DNA from 3 places in the Paenarthrobacter sp. NPDC090520 genome. Region 3 is predicted to be linked to each of the others. Evidence: riboswitches for the same ligand, from Rfam matches in the RefSeq annotation. Region 3 holds a riboswitch; each other region holds the start of a gene.

Region 1 (6,563 bases), on a different contig from region 3:
CCGCCAGCTGACTGCGCTCGACGCGGTCGTAGGCGATCTGCGTCCGCGAGTAGTCCTGCTCGCCCAGGCTGGGCTGATAGACGACGGCGGCGGCGGAGTTCGCGTTGTAAACCTCCGGGCGGTAGATCTTCTGGAATGTCTCCATGGTGCTGATCGTGCCGATCAGTTGCAGGTTGGAGTAGTCATTGAGCAGGTCGCCGCGGAAATAGAAGGCGAGAGGAGCCACGCTGCCGCGTGGCATGAAGTAGCGCACCTGCAGTCCCATTTTTGCGAAGTACGCGTCCGTGAGTGAGAACTCGTCCTGCTGGTACTCGACGCCCAGGACCGGGTGACGGTTCTCCGTTCGACGGTACGTCTTGCTCGTTGAGACGCTGATGCACACCACCGGCGGCTGCGGGAAGCGTTCCTGGCAGGCCGGGGAATCGAGGAATTGCTGGAACAGTTTGCCGTGAAGATCGCCGAAGTTCCCGGGAACGGTGGGCTTGCCGGCTTCCGCTGTTGCCGCCGGCAGTACGACGCTGAAGTCGAAGTCACGGACGTAGGAGGAGAAGTTGTTCCCGACAATCCCTTGGTGACGGACCCCGTTCAGCTGGTCGACGATCTGGATGTCGAGAACCTCGAACAGGGGGAACTGCTGATCCGTACCTTCGGCAGTGAACTGGATCTGCACGGAAACGATCTCAAGCTCGAGCTTGTAACGGTCCCGGTCCGGGTTGTCCCAGTCTGCGAGATCGTTGAAGCGGCGGCGGATCATGGTCAAGGCGTTGCGGAGGTTCTCCTGGCGGTGCTCGCCTCGTGCGAGGTTGGCGAAGTTCGTCGTGATCCGGGAGCCTTCTGACGGGGAGTAGTCCTCGTCAAAGGGGGTGGTGGTGATATTGAAGGTGAAGTCGTCTGCCATTGCTGCCAATCCGTTGATGATGGGCCGGAGACGGCCTTTCAGAAGGGGACGTATCCATGGTGCAGCCTTTCGATGGGTATCAGGTAACTCGTGGTTGCTATGCATTCATATAGAATTTGCCTATGGCCCAGATTTCGAGCGGATTGACCCTGCAGCAGCTCCGCTACTTCATAGAGGTTGCAGCGGAGGGGTCGATCTCTGCGGCTGCCGATCTGCTCTACGTAGCGCAGCCGACAATGTCCGCAGCGATGAAGGACCTCGAGACCCGGGTAGGCCGTGCTCTCCTTGTTCGTTCCGCCCGCGGGGTCACCCTCACCGAGGACGGGGCAGAGTTCCTCGGCTATGCAAGGCAGGTGGTCGAGCAGTTCGCCCTCCTCGAGCAGCGCTACCTCGGCAGGCCACCGACGCGACGTCTGCTCGGGGTGTCAACGCAGCACTACTCGTTCGCGGTGGACGCGTTCGTCCGGATGGTCAAGGCCTCTGAGGTGGCCGAATACGAGTTCTCGCTCCGTGAGTCCCGCACCTGGGACATCATCGAGGATGTCCGTACGCTCCGCAGCGAGGTAGGTATCCTCTACCGGAACGATTTCAACCGGAAGGTCATCGACAAGCTGCTCCGGGAATCCGGGCTGGCGTTCACACCGCTTTTCCTCGCAGATCCACACATTTTCATTTCACGGAAGAACCCGCTCGCCGCAAAAGAGCGAGCGACACTCGACGATCTGGCCGGCTTGCCGCGGCTGACCTTCGACCAAGGTGCGAACAACTCCTTCTACTTCGCCGAGGAGATCCTCTCCACCTTGTCCAGTAAGCAGGAGATCCGGGTCTCTGACCGTGCCACCATCTTCAACCTCATGATTGGGCTCCACGGCTACACGATCTCGACGGGCATCATCAGCGGGCAGCTGGACCCGGAGATCGTTGCCATCCCGCTCGACGTCGACGAACGCATCGAGATTGGCTGGATCGGTCACGCCGCGATTCCGCTGACCGACCAAGCGCAGCGCTACCTTGGGGAATTGCGGGCCGTCGTAGCTGAGTTTGGCGTAGCGCTACTCGACTGACTGAAATCTCAGCGGACGGTGTCAGTTTGGCCGCCACCTGCGGAGGCCGCTGAGCAGTTGACCGAGGTTTCAGCCTGTCCCTCCGGGACCTGCCCATGAGCCGAAATCACCGTGGATCCCTTTGCCGCGTTCGTCGTCGTCCTTGCCGCATCGACGGCACCGCCGGTACACCGTTCCATCGTCGGCGTGTTCGACGTGCCATTCGTGCCGGATGTTCAGTTTGCAGAGCAAAGCCTGGATCATGGCCGCCCCCGGTTCACAGCGCAGGACTCCTTACATCCATGATGGCCTCCCTAAAGATTCATGAAAAGTGATTGCTACTGTTCCGAAGCGCACGCGCGATCAGTGTCTAGGGACTCGTGTCTGGAACCATCATCTGGCCGAATTGGCTGCCGGGCAGGGACGATCGCGGTAGGGGGCGTGGCGTGGCAGACGGGGTGGAGTTACCCCGCCTTGCCAGGGCCGTCTACGACCATAGGTCCACGGTTTCACCGGATGAGGATCAGCGCAGCGTAGCGGCGATCCGACCGTCGACCAGGACTGCCGCTACTTCCGTCAGGTCAGGCGTCTCCGAGGCGGGGACGCCGACCGCGACGGTCCTGTAAGCAACAGCCGCCGAAGCAGCAGGAGCTGCGTCATCCACCGAGGACAACGACTCCAGGGTCACTACACCCACAACTTCGCGCGGGTGGACGGTTCCAAAGCTATCGCCACGGTCCAGCACCAGGAACGCCGGCTCGCTTGGCCCCAGCGACCGGGTGTGAAGTTCGACGGCGGCCTCCGCCGCTGTCAGGCCGTTCGCCAGGAGATGAACTCCGGCAGGCGCACCGGTGAGGAGCGAGCGGATGGTTCCGTCCGGCGTCGTCGGTTCCAGGAAGCCGAGCGAGGTGAGCCAAGCGTCGTCGAAATAGGTGGAGAGGTAGTTCCTGCCCGAGTCCGGGATGACCGCAACGATGGTGTGGCTTTCATCCAACGTGGCTGCAAGTTCCAGAGCCGCCGCCAAGGCTGTGCCTCCCGTGGCGCCAATGAGCAGCCCTTCCTCCAGGGCTGCACGGCGGGCGGTGAAGATGGCGTCGCGATCGCTGATGCTGAAGTACTTGTCCACCAAGGTGGTATCGAACGCTTCAGGCCAAATGTCCTCCGCGGAGGCCGGGTGAAGGGGGTGACCGGCACCTTCGGTGTATTTGAGTGAGCCGTTGCCGCCACCGTAGCGGGAGTGCTCAGGGTCTGCCGCAATGACCTGGACCAGGCCGTCGCTGGCTTCCTTCAAGTAGCGGCCGGTGCCGCTGATGGTCCCTCCGGTTCCGACGCTCGCAACGAAATGCGTCACCGCACCCTCGGTGTCTTTCCATATTTCAGGTCCCGTGCCGGCAAAGTGGGCGCCGGGGTTGGCCGGGTTGTCGTACTGGAGTGCCAGCCAGGCACCCGGGGTCGAGGCTGCAAAGGCCGCCGCTCGGTTCGCCAGATGGTCCGGGTGTGAGCGCGGCACGAAGTCGGCCACCAGGTGCACTTCTGCCCCGAAAGCCCGGAGCAGCCGGACCTTTTCCGCTGCAGTGGCAGCGGGAGCGAAGATCACCGAACGGTAGCCCAGTTGTGCCGCCACCAGGCTCAGCCCGATCCCGGTATTACCGCTGGTTCCTTCAACCACCGTCCCGCCAGCCTTTAAGAGTCCGGCCTGTTCAGCTGCGCGGATCATGGACAGTGCGGCCCGGTCCTTGACGCTGCCACCAATGTTCTGGAACTCCAGCTTCGCGTAAATGCGTGGCCGGACGCCCACGCCGAGCTTCTTCAAACGGAGCAGGGGAGTGCCACCGATGGCATCGAGGACTGATTCGTAAACGGTCATGCCGCCCACGCTAGGAGGCAGGAAAACGGTGCGCCAAAAACCGTTGAGCAACGCGTCAGGCGTCGCTACACGCGGCTCAACGCGACGCAACGCATCGTCACGCGGGGTACAGGCCGGAGTGGAAAATGACGAATTTGGCAGTCCGTTGACGCGGTGTTTCCCGCGTTGACGCCCCGCGTCAGGGCGTTTGTACATTCCTTGGAGGTGCTCCTAGATTCAGTTCCAGGTCAAGAGTCAGCGCGCCAAGGACCGGCTCGCGCTGCGGCAACCCTCAGGCATTAGGTGGCGGGGTGCTCCGGAAACAGACCTGGCCGCGTTTGCGGCAAGTGAATGTCGACCGGCCGCGCGGCGGCCTCTGAAAAGAGAGAACATGCCTACAAATTCTGTACCCGAATTCCGTTCACGCGTTGTTGGGCTGGAGCTCGACGGCGATGGAGCCCACCCGGCTGCGTGGCGAAAGGCGCTCCACGATCCGCAGGCGCTGTTGGGGGGCTTACGGATCCGTGAGACTGTCCAGGCCGCCGATATCGCGGGATTTCACCTTGCCACGTTCAAGGACACCCGGGCCGTGGATGCCGGCAGCACAGGAATCCCAACGCGTATCGACGCCATTCAGCGCGCCGCGTTCGCAGCGCCCCTCACGGGCTCCCTGGGCCTGGTTCCGGAAGCAGGAACGCTCTTCACTGAGCCATTCCACGTCGCAACCCAGCTCGCCAGCCTGGACTACTCCTCCCAGGGCAGGGCCGGTTGGTTGGTGAACGCCGCGAACCTGCTGGAGGAAGCCCGCTCCGTGGGCCGCACGCCGCTGGCAGAGAACGAGGTCGCGGCCGAGGCAGCCGATGTGGTCCAAGCCAGCCGCAGGCTCTGGGATTCCTGGGAAGATGACGCCGTGCTCCGGGACGTGTCCACGGGCCGCTACCTCGACCGGGACAAGATCCACTACGCCGACTTCGAAGGAGCGCGTTTCTCCGTGAAGGGACCGTCCATCATCCCCCGCCCCTTGCAGGGACAGTTGGTGGTATTTGCCCCCGCAGGTCTCATTCCGGCCGTCGAGGCAGACGTGGCCTTGGTATCCGCAGCGTCCGTTGAGGCCCTTCCGACGGCGGCCCACGCGGCAGCGGCGGCTGGTGCCCAGCGGACGCTCGTGGAGTTGGACGTCATCCTGGATGCCCGTGGACAGACGGCCGCCGAGCGCCTGGCCGAATTGGACTCCCACGAGGAATGGCAGGGCGGAGCCCGCTACGCCGGAAGCGCTGAGGGCTTGGTGGAAGTGCTCACCACACTGTTCGCAGCGGCAGACGGCGTTCGCCTCAAGCCTGCTGTCCTGGACGTCGACCTCCCCGAACTGGCCTACAAGGTGCTCCCCGCGCTGCACAAGACCGGGTTGGTGACGCCACCCAAACCGGGCGCGACGCTGCGGGAAACGTTCCATCTTCCCCGCCCGGCCAACCGCTACGCCGCGGCCTGACCGACGCCCACGCATCACAGAAACCACAAGAGAGCTCACCCATGACCAAGCACCACCGCATCGCAGGCAACGGGCAGATCCAGTTCGGCGTCTTCTTCCAGGGCGTCAACCACACCACGGTCTGGAAGGACGCAGCCAGCGGCTCGCAGACCGATTTCGAATCCTTCCGCCGCGTGGCCCAGACCGCTGAACGCGGCCTGTTCACCGCGTTCTTCCTGGGCGAGGGCCTCCGCCTCCGCGAGCACCTCGGCAAGATCCACGACCTTGACGTCGCAGGGCGCCCGGACGCCCAGACCGCCCTCGCTGCCCTGGCAGCTGTCACCACCAACATCGGCCTGGTGGCTACCCAGAACACCACCTACAACGATCCCGCGGACCTCGCCCACCGGCTGGCCAGCCTGGACCTCCTGTCCGACGGCCGCGCCGCGTGGAACATCGTCACCACGGACAACGCATGGACCGGCGCCAACTTCCGGCGCGGCGGGTTCCTCAAGCACGAGGACCGCTATAACCGGGCCGAAGAGTTCGTCCAGACGGCCAAAGCGATCTGGGATTCCTGGGCCGACGGCGCAATCGCCGGGTCCCGGAACGACGCCCGCTGGCTCCGCGAAGGCAGCATCACTCCCGTGCACCGCAAGGATGCAAGCTTCGACGTCGAGATCACCGGCCGCCTCCCGCGCTCCACCCAGCACCACCCGGTGCTGTTCCAGGCCGGCGACTCACCCGATGGCCGGGACTTCGCCGTGCGGAACGCCGACGTGATCTTCTCGGCGCACCCCGAACTGGAGGACGCGAAGAAATTCCGCGAAGACATCGTCGCCCGTACCCTCAAGGCAGGCCGCCCGGCCGATGACGTGAAGATCTTCCCCGGACAGGAATTCATCCTCGGAGCCACGTCCGCCGAGGCGGAAGAGAAGCACCAATGGGTCCGCTCCCAACAGGTGGGTCCGGAAACGGCCATCGCCTACCTGGAACAGTTCTGGGGCCGCACCCTGGCCGGGTACGACCCCGACGGGCCCCTCCCGGACATCGACCCGGTGGTTGACGTCACCAACCCCACCCGCGGCAACGCCTTCCACGGCAAGAGCGCCAAGGAGCTCGCTGCCCAGTGGCGTGAGGAAGCCAAGGACAAGGGCTTGTCCATCCGGCAGTTCGTCGCCGCCAGGTCCCGCCTCAATGGCCGTGGCCTGGTGGGATCCTACGATGACGTCGCCGACAAGCTTGCCGAATACGCCCACACCGGGGCGGTGGACGGCTTCAACATCACCCCGTGGATCGTTCCTTCCG
Region 2 (6,563 bases), on a different contig from region 3:
GAATACCAACTGCCCTACGCCGGCGGTTGCGACCTTGGCACCCGTACCGTGGAACCCCACATGCAGGCACTGCGCGAGTTCGGCCTGACGGTGGAGGCAAAGTCCGGCTTCTACTCCGTGGCCGCTCCTCCCGCTGACGGGCACCACCGCTCCTTCGTGCTGACCGAACGTGGCGATACCGTGACGGAAAACGCGATCATGGCCGCCGCGCACCGCGAGGGCACCACCGTGATCCGCAACGCCAGCCCCAACTACATGGTCCAGGACCTGTGCTTCTACCTGCAGGGATTGGGCGTCGGCATCGAGGGCATCGGCACCACCACGCTGCGGATCACGGGCCGTCCCAGCATTGACGTGGACATCGAGTACTTCCCGTCCGAAGACCCCATCGAGGCCATGTCCCTCATCACCGCCGGCATCGTCACCAACTCCGAGGTGACCATCCGCCGCGTGCCGATCGAGTTCATGGAAATCGAACTCGCCACGCTGGAGCAGATGGGCCAGAAGCTGGAGATCTCCGGCGAGTACAAGGCGCGCAATGGCCGCACCCGCTTGGTGGATGTGACCACCAAGCCTTCGGAACTCCGGGCTCCGCAGGACAAGATCCACCCCATGCCGTTCCCCGGCCTGAACATCGACAACCTCCCGTTCTTCGCCGTGATCGCGGGCAACGCCGAGGGCCAGACCATGATCCACGATTGGGTCTACGAAAACCGGGCCATCTACCTCACAGAGCTCAACAAACTGGGCGCCCAGGTGCAGCTCCTGGATCCGCACCGTATCTACGTCAATGGACCCACCAAGTGGCGCGCAGCGGAAATCGGCTGCCCGCCTGCCCTTCGTCCGGCGGCTTGCCTGCTCCTGGCCATGCTCGCGGCCCGCGGAACCTCCGAGCTCCGGAATATCTACGTGATCGAGCGCGGCTACGAGGATCTGGCCGAGCGTTTGAACACCATTGGAGCGAAAGTGGAGTACTTCCAGGACTAGCTTTGCTGGCGCACCCGTTCGCGCCATTCGCTCCCTTGGCTCGACCCGGCCGCGCCGGTTTCCGCCCGGCGCTCCAGGTCTACCTGGTGCGAACGGCGGGAAGGGGTGCGCGGCCGGAGCGCGGAGCGCAAAATGAAGCATGCGGACATTCGGGGTTGAGGAAGAACTGCTCATCGTCGATCCCGTGACGGGCGAACCGTTGGCCCTCGCGGATGCACTGCTCAATGGTAGCCACCCGCAACAAACAGGTACCGGGCTCAGCTACGAACTCAAGCTCGAGCAGATCGAAACCCAAACACGGCCGTGCCACAGCTACGCAGACCTCCTGCACCAGATCCGGCGCGGCCGGGCCATGGCCAGCGAGGCTGCCCGTAAACACGGTGCCCGCATAGCAGCCCTGGCTACGTCGCCCCTCGCATCCACCACCCACACCACGCCCGATCCCCGCTACGCCGAGATGCTGGAGCGGTTCGGGTTGACGGCCCATGAGCAATTGACGTGCGGCTTCCATGTGCACACCTCGGTTGAGTCGCCGGAGGAGGGCGTGGTGGTGCTGGACCATATCCGGGACAAGCTCGCGGTCCTCACGGCCTTGAGCGCAAACTCTCCCTACTGGCGCGGCCTTCCCACGGGCTTTGACAGCTATCGCATCCAGGCCTGGAACAGATGGCCCACCTCCGGCCCGTCGGCTGTGTTCGGTTCGTTGACGGCCTATCGCCGGATGGTGAGCCGGTTGCTGGACACAGGGGTGCTCCTGGATGAAGGCATGATCTACTTCGATGCACGCATCTCGCGGACCCACCCCACGGTGGAGGTCCGTGTGGCCGATGTCTGCCTTCGGTCAGAGGACGCGGCCCTGATTGCAGTGCTGGTGCGGGCCTTGGTTGAGACGGCTTCCTTGGAAATGCTCGACGGCGTTGAGCCCTCCTCGGTGCCCACGGCGCTGCTGCGCATGGCCAGTTGGCAGGCCAGCAATGTAGGCCTCCGTGGTGACCTGCTGGACTTCGGGGAGTTCCGTCCCGAACCGGCTGCCGAAGTGGTGTGGGCCCTGGTGGACTACCTGAGCCCGGTCCTTGACGATCAAGGAGAGCTGGGCCTGGTCAAAGCCGGGATCGCGGATATCCTGGAGCGCGGCAACGGTGCCCACGAGCAAAGAGAGGCTGTGACGCGGTTCAACCGCAAACACCAGAGCCACCCGGAGAGCCCGCCAACCCCGGAAGCCCTCGCGGCCGCCGTCGGGCATGCCGCCAGGTTGACCATGCGCGGGGCGTCAGCCGACGCCCATCGCGATCCCGCGCCCATCCTCGGCCGGGTCCGGCGGGCCTGACCCGGTCTCGTCATCCCAAGCGATCAAGAAAACCCCCACGAGTCCCTCCGTGAGGTAGAAGACGAACGGCGGAATGTCCTTGGCGGTCAGGAGGATGATGCCGAAGACCGAGGCAGCGCCCGAAGCCGTGAGACCTACCCAGCGCTTGGCCGGCGAACGCAGCAAGCCCGCGCCCAATGCGCCCAGCCCGGCAATGTGTAGCCAGGAATACCCAAGGAACGGTGCGTTGGACCCTCGACGGTAGGCGAAACGCTCAAGGTCCGATGCCCTGCGCGACAGGCTGTAGACAAACAGCGGTGCGCCCGCCAGCAATGCTGCAGCGGACGCACGCGCGAAGGTCTTGGCCGTTCCGCCAGGCAGCGCCCGGGCGAAGGCTGCGAACCCCATCGGCACGGCAGCAGTTCCCGCGGCAGCCAGGTGGTGCCCCATGATCCAGCCCCGCTCGCCACGCATCAGCAGCCGCAAGCGTTCGGCTGGATCCTGTGTGGTGTAGACCTGCGGAACGGGTGAAATCCCCACCAACCACACCACGGAACCCGCGACGATGACAGCCCCCGCCCGGCGGTATGGATGCCTCATGGCATGAAGGTTAGACCTGTTTGAGGGCCTTCTCCAGATCCAGGATGAGATCGTCCACGTCCTCAAGGCCTACGGACAACCGGACCACGCCATCGCTCAACCCGATCGCTGCGCGACCCTCCGGTCCCATGGCGCGATGCGTGGTGGTGGCCGGATGGGTGATGAGGGACTTGGAGTCGCCCAGGTTGTTGGAGATGTCGATGACGCTCAGCCCGTCCAGGAGCGCGAAAGCTGCTTCCTTGGCCGTCCGGCCACCGGACGGCGAGAGCTCGAACGTGAGCACGGTTCCGCCGGCCTTCATCTGCTTGGTGGCGAGCTCGTACTGCGGGTGCGACTTCAGGAGCGGGTACTTGACCCAGCTGATGGCCGGCTGCTGCTCGAGCCACTCGGCGATCTTCAGCGCGGAAGCCGAGCTGTGGTTCACGCGCAGCCCGATGGTTTCGAGGCCCTTGGTGAGCACCCACGCGTTGAACGAGGAAAGGGAGGGGCCGGTGTGGCGCATGAGTTGCTTGACCGGGCCATCGATGAATTCCTTGGTGCCCAGGATCGCCCCGCCCATGACGCGCCCTTGGCCGTCAATGTGCTTGGTGCCGGAGTAGACAATCACGTCCGCGCCCAGGTCGCCACAGCGCTGCAGCAGGGGAGTGGCAAAGACATTGTCGACGACGACTGTCGCCCCCGCGGCGTGGGCCAGTTCGCTGACGGCCTGGATGTCCACGATTTCCTGCATCGGGTTGGACGGGGACTCGAAGAAGACGGCTGTGGTCGGCTCGGACAGGGCAGCACGCCACTGGTCCAGGTCCGGCCCGTCAACGAAAACGGTCTCCACGCCCCAGCGCGGCAGGATCTCGTTGAGGATCACAAAGCAGGAGCCGAACAGTGAGCGGGCGGCAACCACACGGTCACCGGCACCCAGCAAGGCACCCAAGGCAGTGAAGACCGCGGACATGCCGGACGCCGTCGCGAAGCATGCCTCGGTTCCTTCCAGCAGTCTCAGGCGTTCCTGGAAGGTGGCCACAGTCGGGTTGCCGTAGCGGGAGTAGACGAAGCGCTCGTCTTCGCCCGTGAAGGCGCGTTCCGCGGCGGCAGCGGATTCGTAGACGAACCCGGAGTTCAGGAAAACCGGCTCTGCGGTTTCCTGGAAGTTGGTACGGTCAAGGCCACCGCGGACGGCCTGGGTGTCAGGGCTCCAGCCGGCGGCGTCAGGATTGAAAGTCACTTTTAGTCGTTCCCCAGGTTGGTCGGCAGGCCACGGTTCTTCCAGCCGTTGACGGTGCGTTCGCCATAACGGTCGGGTTCGCCCTCAAAGCCTTCAAGGACGTTGTAGGCCGTGAAGCCGGCCTGAGTAGCGGCGATGGCAGCAGCGATGGAGCGCTGGCCGGAACGGCAGATGAAAACGAGTTCCACGCCGTCGCCCTCGGGGGCCTGCTGTTGCAGGTCCTCCAGGAAGCGGGAGTTCGGGATGCCGCCGGCGAGGTTCCACTGGATGAACAGGGGATCGTTCTCCGTGGCCTTGGTGTCCGGAATACCGATGTGGGCCCATTCGCCCTCGGTGCGCACGTCCACCAGGATGGCGCCGTCTTCAAGTTTTGCCCACGCGTCCTGCGGGGTCAGGTCCCCTGCGTAGCTCATGCGTGGCCCTCGAATGCTTCCTCGTAGTTGTCCAACTCGTCCACGGCGCTCGCAACAGCTGCGTCCGCACTGGCTACCGCAGCGGGCAGGATCACGGCCTGCGCCACGATGACGGTTTCGCCGTTGAACGTGGCCGCCGGGCTGCCGTGCAGCACGTAGCCCTCGGCCAAAGCAGCGGAGATCCGTTCGCAGAATTCACGGGTATCAGGACCCGTGATCAGGCGGTAGGAGAGTTTTTCTTCAGTGGGTTCAGGCATTCGTGGTGCTCCTCAGTCACGCTTGCAGTTCGAAGTTCGAAGACGCCGAGTAGTCACCTGAGGCACCCCGCCGCGGGAGAGGGTTGCCGACCAGCAAGTCAGGGCTTAACGCTGGTGCTCATTACTCAAGAAAAACGTAACATCCACGGCCGGGAAGCCGCATTTGGCGACTGCACCGCCGTCGTCATGTTGCGTAACCGGTGCCTCCCCGGGGCGGGCCGAACGGGGTCCAAATGTGACGCCGCGGGAGCATAATTGACGCAGTACGACCCCCTGTAACTTCGCATGAAATCAGGTCGCGGTGAACGGACACAGCAGTTCTACACTCAAGCCCATGCTTCATTTTGGATGGTTCGTGGGCCACGGATTCGGAGTCCAAGGCTGGGGGACGCCCGGCTACGGCCTGGGTTACGACTGGAAGAAACCCGCGCTGTACCAGGAGGCCGTCAGGGCCTTCGAGCGATCCGGGCTGGACCTGTTCATCATCGAGGATTCCCTCACCGTTCCGGATACCTACGGCGGCACCGCCGAGGTGTCCTTGGCCCACGCATCCTTCGCACCGAAGCACGACCCCCTGGCCCTGGTTCCGTACCTGCTCTCGGCCACGCAGCACCTGGGGATTGTTCCGACCGTCAGCGCCTCCTTCTACCCGCCCTTCACCGCGGCGCGGCTCCTCGCCACGCTCCAGCACTTCTCCGAGGGGCAGCTCGGGTGGAACGTCGTCACTTCGGGCAGCGACCTCGCCGCCCAGAACTATGGCCTGGACCAACAGATCGAGCACGACCTGCGGTATGAGAAGGCTGAGGAGTTCGTCGACGTCGTCAGGCGGCTGTGGCGCAGTTGGGAACCTGGCGCTGTGCTTGAGGACGTGGAGGCCGGCAGGTTCGCGGACCACACCAAGGTTCACCCGATCAACCACCAGGGCGACTTCTTCAAGGTTCGTGGACCCCTCAATACGGCCCCGCTACCGGAGGAACCTGTGCTGGTACAGGCCGGGGCCTCGCCCCGCGGCAAGGCGTTCGCGGGCGGAAACGCGGACGTGGCGATCGCTTTGGCGCGCGGGGTGGACGGCATGAAGGCCTACCGCGATTCCATCCGCGAGGAGGCGTCGAAGGCGGGCAGGAACCCCGACGACGTCAAGGTCCTTTTCGTCCTCAAGCCCACCGTGGTGGGGTCCACTGCAGAGGCGGAGGAACTGAGGGCGCAGCGCCGGGAGCTCACACAACGGGATATCGACAGCCAACTCAACTCGATCTCCTACCTCTCGGTGATCGACTTCAAGAAGTTCGACCTCGACGAGCCCCTCCCCACCCTGAGCACCAACAGCAACCAGGGAACACTGGAACACTTCTCCAAGGCAGCCCCTCCAGGGTCCACGTTGCGCCAGATCCTGCAGGCCCGCAGCGGGGGAGCCGGAGACTCGATCATCGGCACCACGGAAGAGATTGCTGATTACCTCGAGGAGACCGGGGAAGCGGTTGGCGGTGATGGCTTCCTCTTCTCCGGGTTTGTGGATCCGGTGACGGTCCACTCCGTGCTGGACAAACTCACCCCGGAGCTTCGGCGCCGCGGGCTGTTGAGGAGCAGTTACGGCAGCGGTGGTTTCCGCCAGAACCTCCTGGACTTCTGACATGGCCCCCGTGCCCAAGGAACTGGTGATCGGGACCGCCGCTGTGCCTCCCGAACGCTTGGCCCACGTCGCCTCTGATCCGGCGTTTCACGTGAAACTCAACCATGATGCGTTGACATTGATGGGCAGGTCGCGGGAGATCGTCGAAGAG
Region 3 (6,563 bases):
AGGTTGGCCCGTGCTTGGAACTGCAACCGGACCTCGTTTCCATATCGGCAGGCGGCAACGACCTCATCCGGCCTGGTGGCGATCCGGACCTCCTGGCCGAGAAGCTGGACGCAGCCGTCCAGGAACTCAGCTCGGGCGGGGCAACGGTGGTCCTGTTCAACGGCCCGGACACAGCTTCTTCCGTGCTCAGCCGGATCCGCGGCAAGGTGGCCATCTACAACGAGAACCTGCGGACCGTCGCCGCCCGGCACGACGCCATCGTCGCGGACATGTGGTCCTTGCGGCAGCTCGCCGACACGCAGATGTGGGACGAGGACCGCCTGCATTTCTCGCCCCTCGGCCACCACACCATCGCAATGATGGTGCTGGAGGCGTTGAACGTCCAACACACGCTCGAACCCCTCGTCCCCAAGCCCCTCCCGCCCCGGACCTGGCGGGAAGCCCGCTCTTCGGACCTCGTGTGGGCGCGCGAATACTTCGTCCCCTGGGTGATCCGCCGCCTGCGGCACCAGTCCTCCGGCGACGGCATCACGCCAAAACGTCCGACGCCGGGACCCGTCTTCGGGCCCAACGCCACCGGATTGCCGCGCGGCTAGGCGTGGTCGCCTTGGAGCCAGACGACGTCGTTCGCCTCCGACTGAGCCGCCAGCACCTCCGCGCTCCGTTGGCTCCGACGGCATCAGAAGCAGTCCGCAACCTCCTCGCTGTCCAAGCCCAGGAGTTTCCCTACGCGCGCTGGTCCCTGGCCCAGCGGACTCCCGAAGCTTCCGCTGCGGATGTGGAGCAACTCGTGGCAGACGGCACCATCCTGCGGACCCACATCCTCCGGCCCACTTGGCACTTTGTGCACCGCGACGACCTCGGCTGGTTGATGGGCCTGTCCGGGGAACGGCTGCATCAGGGAAACAAAGGCATGTACCGGCAGACGGGGGTCGATGCCGCCTCAGCCGCCCGAAGCTCCGGCCTCCTCGCCGAAGCAGTTGCGGGTGGCGCCCATAAGACCCGCGAGGAACTCTCCGCGGTCCTGGAGGACGCGGGGTTCCCGGGCAAGGGACTCGGCTTCGTGTACCACCTCATGCATGCGGAAATCAGCCGGATCCTGGTCAGCGGCAAACCTATCCGCTCGGCCGGGGGTGCCCTCAAGCAGACGTACGCGCTGTTCGGGGAACGGGTACCCAAGCCTGGACCTGACGCTTTGGACGCCGATGAACGGGACCAGGCTTTGGGCCAGTTGGCCCTGCGGTACTTCACCAGCCGTGGACCGGCCACGGTCAAGGATTGCTCGGCGTGGTCCGGCCTGACCATGAAGGACGTGAAACGTGGGCTCGAGGTAGCCGCCGACGTTGCCCCTGGGGCCTTGGCCTCGCTTCCGCTCGACGGGCTGGACTTCCACCTGGCAGCAGATGATGTTGCCGGGTTGGAGCGGACCGGGGCCGCCCGGGAGGTCGGCTCAGATCCGGACGCCGCACTCCCCCGCGTGGACCTCATCCAGTGCTACGACGAGTACGTCATGGGCTACTCGCAGTCCCGGCACTACCTCGGCGGGGTGGCACCCTACTTCCCGGAAAACGGCGGCCCCATGCACGTAGTCCTGCTGGATGGCAGGCTGGCCGGCTGGTGGCGCCACGCATTCGCCGGTGGCACCTGCGAACTCGATATCCGCCTGAACCAGCCCGCCACGCCCGCCGTCCAGCGGGCACTGGAAGCCGAAGTGGACCGTTATGGCCGGTTCCTGGGCGTGGAAGCCAGGCTGGCCTGACGGCAATGCCCGTTGGACAGCCTGCCCGGTACCCCGCTCAGGCGAAGAAGGACTCCCGCAACTGCGCCGAGAGTTGCCCGATCTCCGTGAGGAAGCCGTCGTGGCCGATGGGAGCCTCGATCACATGCACCGGAACGTCACCCGGCAACGCGTCGGCGAGTTCCTTGGACTGGGCCGGAAAATAGAGCCGGTCCGTATCCACGGCGGCAATAAAGAACTCGGCAGTCGTGCGGCCCAGGGCCTCCTGCAAAGTACCCCGCCCACGCGTGACATCGTGGCTCATCAGGGCCTCGGTGATGGCGATGTAGCTGTTGGCGTCAAAGCGCCGCACCAGCTTGGTGCCTTGGTGGTCGAGGTAGCTTTCCACCTGGTACCGGCCGCGCTTCCCCAGGATGGCTGCGGCGAGCGGGGTTTCCTTGTGCTGCGGTTCGCGGCCGAAACGGACATCCAATTCCAAGGCGGAGCGGTAGGTGATGTGGGCGATCCTCCGGGCCAGGGCGAGGCCGGCCTCCGGCGCGGCACCCTGGTAGTAGTCGCCGTCGTTGAAGTTGGGGTCCTGGCGGATGGCGAGCGTCTGCGACTGGGCGAAGGCGATTTGTTCTGCGGTGCTGTAGGCACCCACGGACACCACCGCACAGCGCTTGACCCGCTCCGGGAAAGTCACAGCCCATTCGAGCGCACGGGCGCCTCCCATGGAACCGCCCAGTACGGAGTGCCAGGCGCGGATTCCCAAGGCATCGGCCAGGCGGGACTCAGCCTCGGTGGTGTCCCGGAGGGTGACCAGCGGGAACCGGGAACCCCACGGTTTTCCGTCCGGAGCCGCTGACGACGGCCCGGTGCTGCCGTTACAACCACCCACGATGTTGATCGAAATGACGAAGAACCTGTCGGTATCGATCGTGGCACCTGGCCCTACCAGTTGCTCCCACCATCCGTCTTCATCGGTGGCGCCGCGGGCGACGTGGGTACTACCGGTCAGGGCATGCTCCACCAGCACGGCGTTTGAGGCATCGGCGTTCAGCTGGCCCCATGTTTCGTAGGCCAACACCACATCGGGAAGGAAGCCGCCGGCTTCGAGTTCCAGCGGGCCCACGTGGGCGTACTTGAGGGTTCCGTCTGCTTCCTCGGATGTGGGAAGGGCTGTAGCAGTAATGGTCATTCCTTTGACACCTAACCTCGCGCTTGCCCACCGCCTTTCATGCGGCAGGCCAGGTCCTCACCCGGGGCACCCCACCGCGGAGGAGGGTTGCCGGCCAGCAAGCCGGGGCTGTCACTGGCACTCATGACCTAATACGTAAGAGTCTAGGAAGAACACAGCCGTTCTGGCGAAGAATGTGACAGCTGTGTGACGGTTTGGAGCATCTTCGTTCATGAACGAGCACCCGGCAGCGCCGCCCGGCGAATAATCGTCGGCCGGGTGGCGCCACCGTATTTCACGGCAGATCCGGCGTCAGGCGCCCTTGGCCGCGCGGAATCCCGCCTCAAGGTCGGCGATGATGTCATCTACGTGCTCAATGCCCACCGCGAGACGGACCAGTCCCGGAGTAACGCCGGCTACAGCCTGCTGCTCCACGGTCAACTGGCTGTGGGTGGTGGAGGCCGGGTGGATCACCAGGGACCGGACATCGCCGATGTTGGCCACGTGCGAGTGCAGCTCCAAGGCGTCCACGAACCGCTTGCCCGCTTCCACGCCGCCCTTGATGGTGAACGCGACAACGGCACCGGTACCGCGGGGGCCGTACTTGCGCCCACGCTCAAACCAGGGGCTGGACGGCAGCCCCGCGAAGGCGACGGATTCGACGTCGTCATGGGCTTCCAGCCATTCGGCCACTGTGGTGGCGTTCGCGACGTGACGCTCCACGCGCAGGCTCAGGGTTTCCAGGCCTTGGGCGATGAGGAACGCGTTGAACGGAGAAACCGCGGAGCCAAGGTCGCGCAGCAACTGGACGCGGGCCTTGAGGATGTAGGAAAGGTTGGCCCCGAGCGCGCCGTCCTTGCCGAGGTCGCGGGCATAGACCAGGCCGTTGTAGCTGGGATCCGGGGTGTTGAAATTGGGGAAGCGCTCCGGGTCCTTGCCGAAGTCGAAGTTTCCGGAGTCCACAATGACGCCGGCAATCGCCGCACCGTGGCCACCCAGGTATTTGGTGGCCGAGTGGACCACGATGTCGGCGCCCCATTCGATGGGACGGATCAGGTACGGGGTGGACAGCGTGTTGTCAACGACCAGGGGGACGCCCGCTTCGTGGGCAACCTTGGCAATGCCCTCAATGTCCAGGACGTCCTGGCGCGGGTTGGAGACAACCTCGCCGAAGAACAGCTTGGTGTTCGGCTGCACGGCGTTGCGCCACTGCTCGAGGTTGTCCGGGTCCTCGACGAAGGTCACGGAGATGCCGAACTTCTTCAGGGTGTGGGCCAGCAGGTTGTAGGTTCCGCCGTAGAGGCTGGGGCTGGCCACCACGTGGTCGCCCGCTTCGGCGACGTTGAGGATCGCGAAAGTTTCCGCGGCCTGCCCGGAGCTGAGGAGCAGGGCACCCAGGCCACCTTCGAGGCTGGCTATCCGTTGCTCCACGGCATCCTGGGTGGGGTTGCCGATACGGGTGTAGATCGGGGCAAGCTCGGCCAGGGCGAAGCGGTTGGCGGCACTCTCGGCGCTCGGGAACACAAAGGACGTGGTCTGGTAAATCGGAAGCGAGCGGGCACCGGTGGCGGAATCGGGTTCCTGGCCTGCGTGGATTTGGCGGGTTTCGAAAGACCATCCTTGGGACATTGCGTTCTCCTCTTTGTGGCGCATGGGTTCGGTGGATTGTGAATGCTTCCAACTGCGGCCAGTCTAGGAAGGCCCCGCGGCAATGCACAGGTTTGTGACGAAGACAGTATTTTTCGGTCTTCGGGCGTCATTCCGGCGTCCCGCCATGACGCCACGCGCCGCCCTCCAATAACATCCCACCTTGGTTAGGCTTGACTTAGCTGAGACCCGAATCACAAAGTGCCAAGATGAAGCCATGCGCATGGATCACGTCTCTTACGCTTGTGAACGAGATGGCCTTCTGGCCACGACAGAACGAATTTCCGCGGCATTGGGAGTGGACGCAGTCCGGGGCGGAGTGCACCCGCGCTTCGGTACCCGGAACATGATCATTCCCCTTGCGGACAACAAATACCTTGAAGTGGTGGAGGTCCTGGACCACCCCGCTTCGGATAAGGCACCCTTCGGCCAGGCAGTCCGGGCACGCTCGGCAGCCGGCGGCGGTTGGATGGGCTGGTGTGTCGCCGTTGACGACCTCGCTCCGTTCGAAGAACGCCTTGGCCGTTCCGCAGTTCCCGGCAACCGCAAGTTCCCCGACGGCCGGGAACTCGTGTGGCAGCAGATCGGCATCCTCGGCTTGATCGCAGATCCCCAGGTACCGTACCTGCTCAAGTGGGAAGGCGATCCCGGCCTGCATCCCTCCAAGGTCTATGAAAGTGACGTCAAGATGTCCAGCCTGACCATTGCGGGCTCGGCGGAACGTGTCACCGAATGGCTGGGCGAGCCCGTGGAAAAGCCACTTGAGGACGTCGCTGTCCAGTGGATGGCTCCGCACGGCACGCCCGGGATCATGTCCGTGACCTTCGAAACCACCTCGGGCGCCGTCACCATCTGACACCCCTGCAAGAAACTTCGGCCGCTATCAGCGGGTGCCAATGACGTCACCTGCGGATGGCGGCCGAATACCTTTAACTCCCAACTGGGTCGCACTTGTGCGCGTTTAGAGCGCTCAAAACGCGCACAAATGCGACCCAGTTGGGGCCTGCTAGCCGAGGCCTACTGCCTTGCCGAACAGGCTGAAGCCAACGAATGCCACAATGTCCAACAGGGCGTGCGCTATCACCAGTGGCATGACCCGTTTGGTCCTGGTGTAGAGCCAGGCGAACACCAAGCCCATCACCACGTTTCCGATGAAGGGCCCGAAGCCTTGGTACAGGTGGTAGCTTCCGCGCAGGACAGCACTGACGAGGATCGCCAGCGGCGTGCTCCAGCCGAACTTTCCGAACCGGTCCAGCAGGTAGCCCACCACGATCACTTCTTCAACGATCGCATGGCGTATGGCCGAGAGGATGAGCACCGGGACGGTCCACCAGTAGGCGTCCAATCCACTGGGCAGGATTGCCGTGGTGATGCCCAGCGCCCGCCCCACTGCGTACAGGCCCAAGGACGGTATGCCGATCGCGGCGGCGAGGCCCAGGCCTTGGAGAGAGTCCTTGCCGGGCCGGGCGAAGTTGAAGCCAAGGCGGGCGAACGCCGACCCACCTGCTGATCCCCCGGTGACGTGCAGGGACAGGAAATAGAACACCAGGACTACCGGCAGCAGGGCGAACAGGATGTCCAGCAGCTGGTACGTAAGGTCGAAGTATTCACGCGTGCTTTGGGACCTGTTGAGGGTGGACGTAGCCTCCGACAAGGGGGCGCGGGTCAGCTTGTCCAGGAGCTGCACCACCGAATAGACGGCGGACTGGCCCAGGGAGAGGCCCAGCACAATGAGGACTTCTGCGCGCAGGCGACGGCGGGAGGCTAGGAGCATGTTCCTATCTTGCCCGTAGTTCCTGCCACTTTGCCGGGAAGGCCAGCCCTATGCTTGGTGGGATGAGCGCCCCCGGCAGAATCTTCATGATCAGGCATGGCCAGTCCGCTGCCAATGCGGATACCTCCATCTACAACCGCGTGCCCGACTACAGGATCCCGCTGACGGCAAAGGGCGTGGAAGAGGCCCGGGTCGCCGGAGAGCAGCTTCGCCGCAAGCTCGACGGAGAGCAGGTCTGCGTCTAC

The links. A riboswitch is a leader RNA that binds a small molecule or an ion and turns the genes downstream of it on or off. The one in region 3 is predicted to bind S-adenosylmethionine.
Region 1: linked by a shared signal. The riboswitch ahead of ACIQTZ_RS21700 (LLM class flavin-dependent oxidoreductase) and the one ahead of ACIQTZ_RS10065 (homoserine O-acetyltransferase) in region 3 are both predicted to bind S-adenosylmethionine.
Region 2: linked by a shared signal. The riboswitch ahead of ACIQTZ_RS21235 (DUF1737 domain-containing protein) and the one ahead of ACIQTZ_RS10065 (homoserine O-acetyltransferase) in region 3 are both predicted to bind S-adenosylmethionine.

Annotation. Positions count from the first base shown of each region.
Region 1 covers NZ_JBIVXM010000026.1:44,848-51,410, reverse strand. The annotation lists gene ACIQTZ_RS21720 (DUF1852 domain-containing protein) at 1-898, opposite strand, end outside; gene ACIQTZ_RS21715 (LysR family transcriptional regulator) at 1,021-1,962, shown strand; gene ACIQTZ_RS21710 (hypothetical protein) at 2,032-2,205, opposite strand; gene ACIQTZ_RS21705 (PLP-dependent cysteine synthase family protein) at 2,465-3,808, opposite strand; SAM riboswitch class IV at 4,034-4,143, shown strand; gene ACIQTZ_RS21700 (LLM class flavin-dependent oxidoreductase) at 4,179-5,276, shown strand; gene ACIQTZ_RS21695 (NtaA/DmoA family FMN-dependent monooxygenase) at 5,318-6,563, shown strand, end outside.
Region 2 covers NZ_JBIVXM010000025.1:11,570-18,132, reverse strand. The annotation lists gene ACIQTZ_RS21260 (UDP-N-acetylglucosamine 1-carboxyvinyltransferase) at 1-987, shown strand, start outside; gene ACIQTZ_RS21255 (glutamate--cysteine ligase) at 1,127-2,314, shown strand; gene ACIQTZ_RS21250 (hypothetical protein) at 2,258-2,893, opposite strand; gene ACIQTZ_RS21245 (O-succinylhomoserine sulfhydrylase) at 2,904-4,112, opposite strand; gene ACIQTZ_RS21240 (rhodanese-like domain-containing protein) at 4,115-4,525, opposite strand; gene ACIQTZ_RS21235 (DUF1737 domain-containing protein) at 4,522-4,782, opposite strand; SAM riboswitch class IV at 4,796-4,908, opposite strand; gene ACIQTZ_RS21230 (NtaA/DmoA family FMN-dependent monooxygenase) at 5,084-6,412, shown strand; gene ACIQTZ_RS21225 (aromatic amino acid ammonia-lyase) at 6,414-6,563, shown strand, end outside.
Region 3 covers NZ_JBIVXM010000006.1:234,823-241,385, reverse strand. The annotation lists gene ACIQTZ_RS10075 (SGNH/GDSL hydrolase family protein) at 1-596, shown strand, start outside; gene ACIQTZ_RS10070 (winged helix DNA-binding domain-containing protein) at 599-1,759, shown strand; gene ACIQTZ_RS10065 (homoserine O-acetyltransferase) at 1,797-2,918, opposite strand; SAM riboswitch class IV at 2,933-3,047, opposite strand; gene ACIQTZ_RS10060 (bifunctional o-acetylhomoserine/o-acetylserine sulfhydrylase) at 3,210-4,550, opposite strand; gene ACIQTZ_RS10055 (VOC family protein) at 4,762-5,400, shown strand; gene ACIQTZ_RS10050 (CPBP family intramembrane glutamic endopeptidase) at 5,551-6,318, opposite strand; gene ACIQTZ_RS10045 (histidine phosphatase family protein) at 6,381-6,563, shown strand, end outside.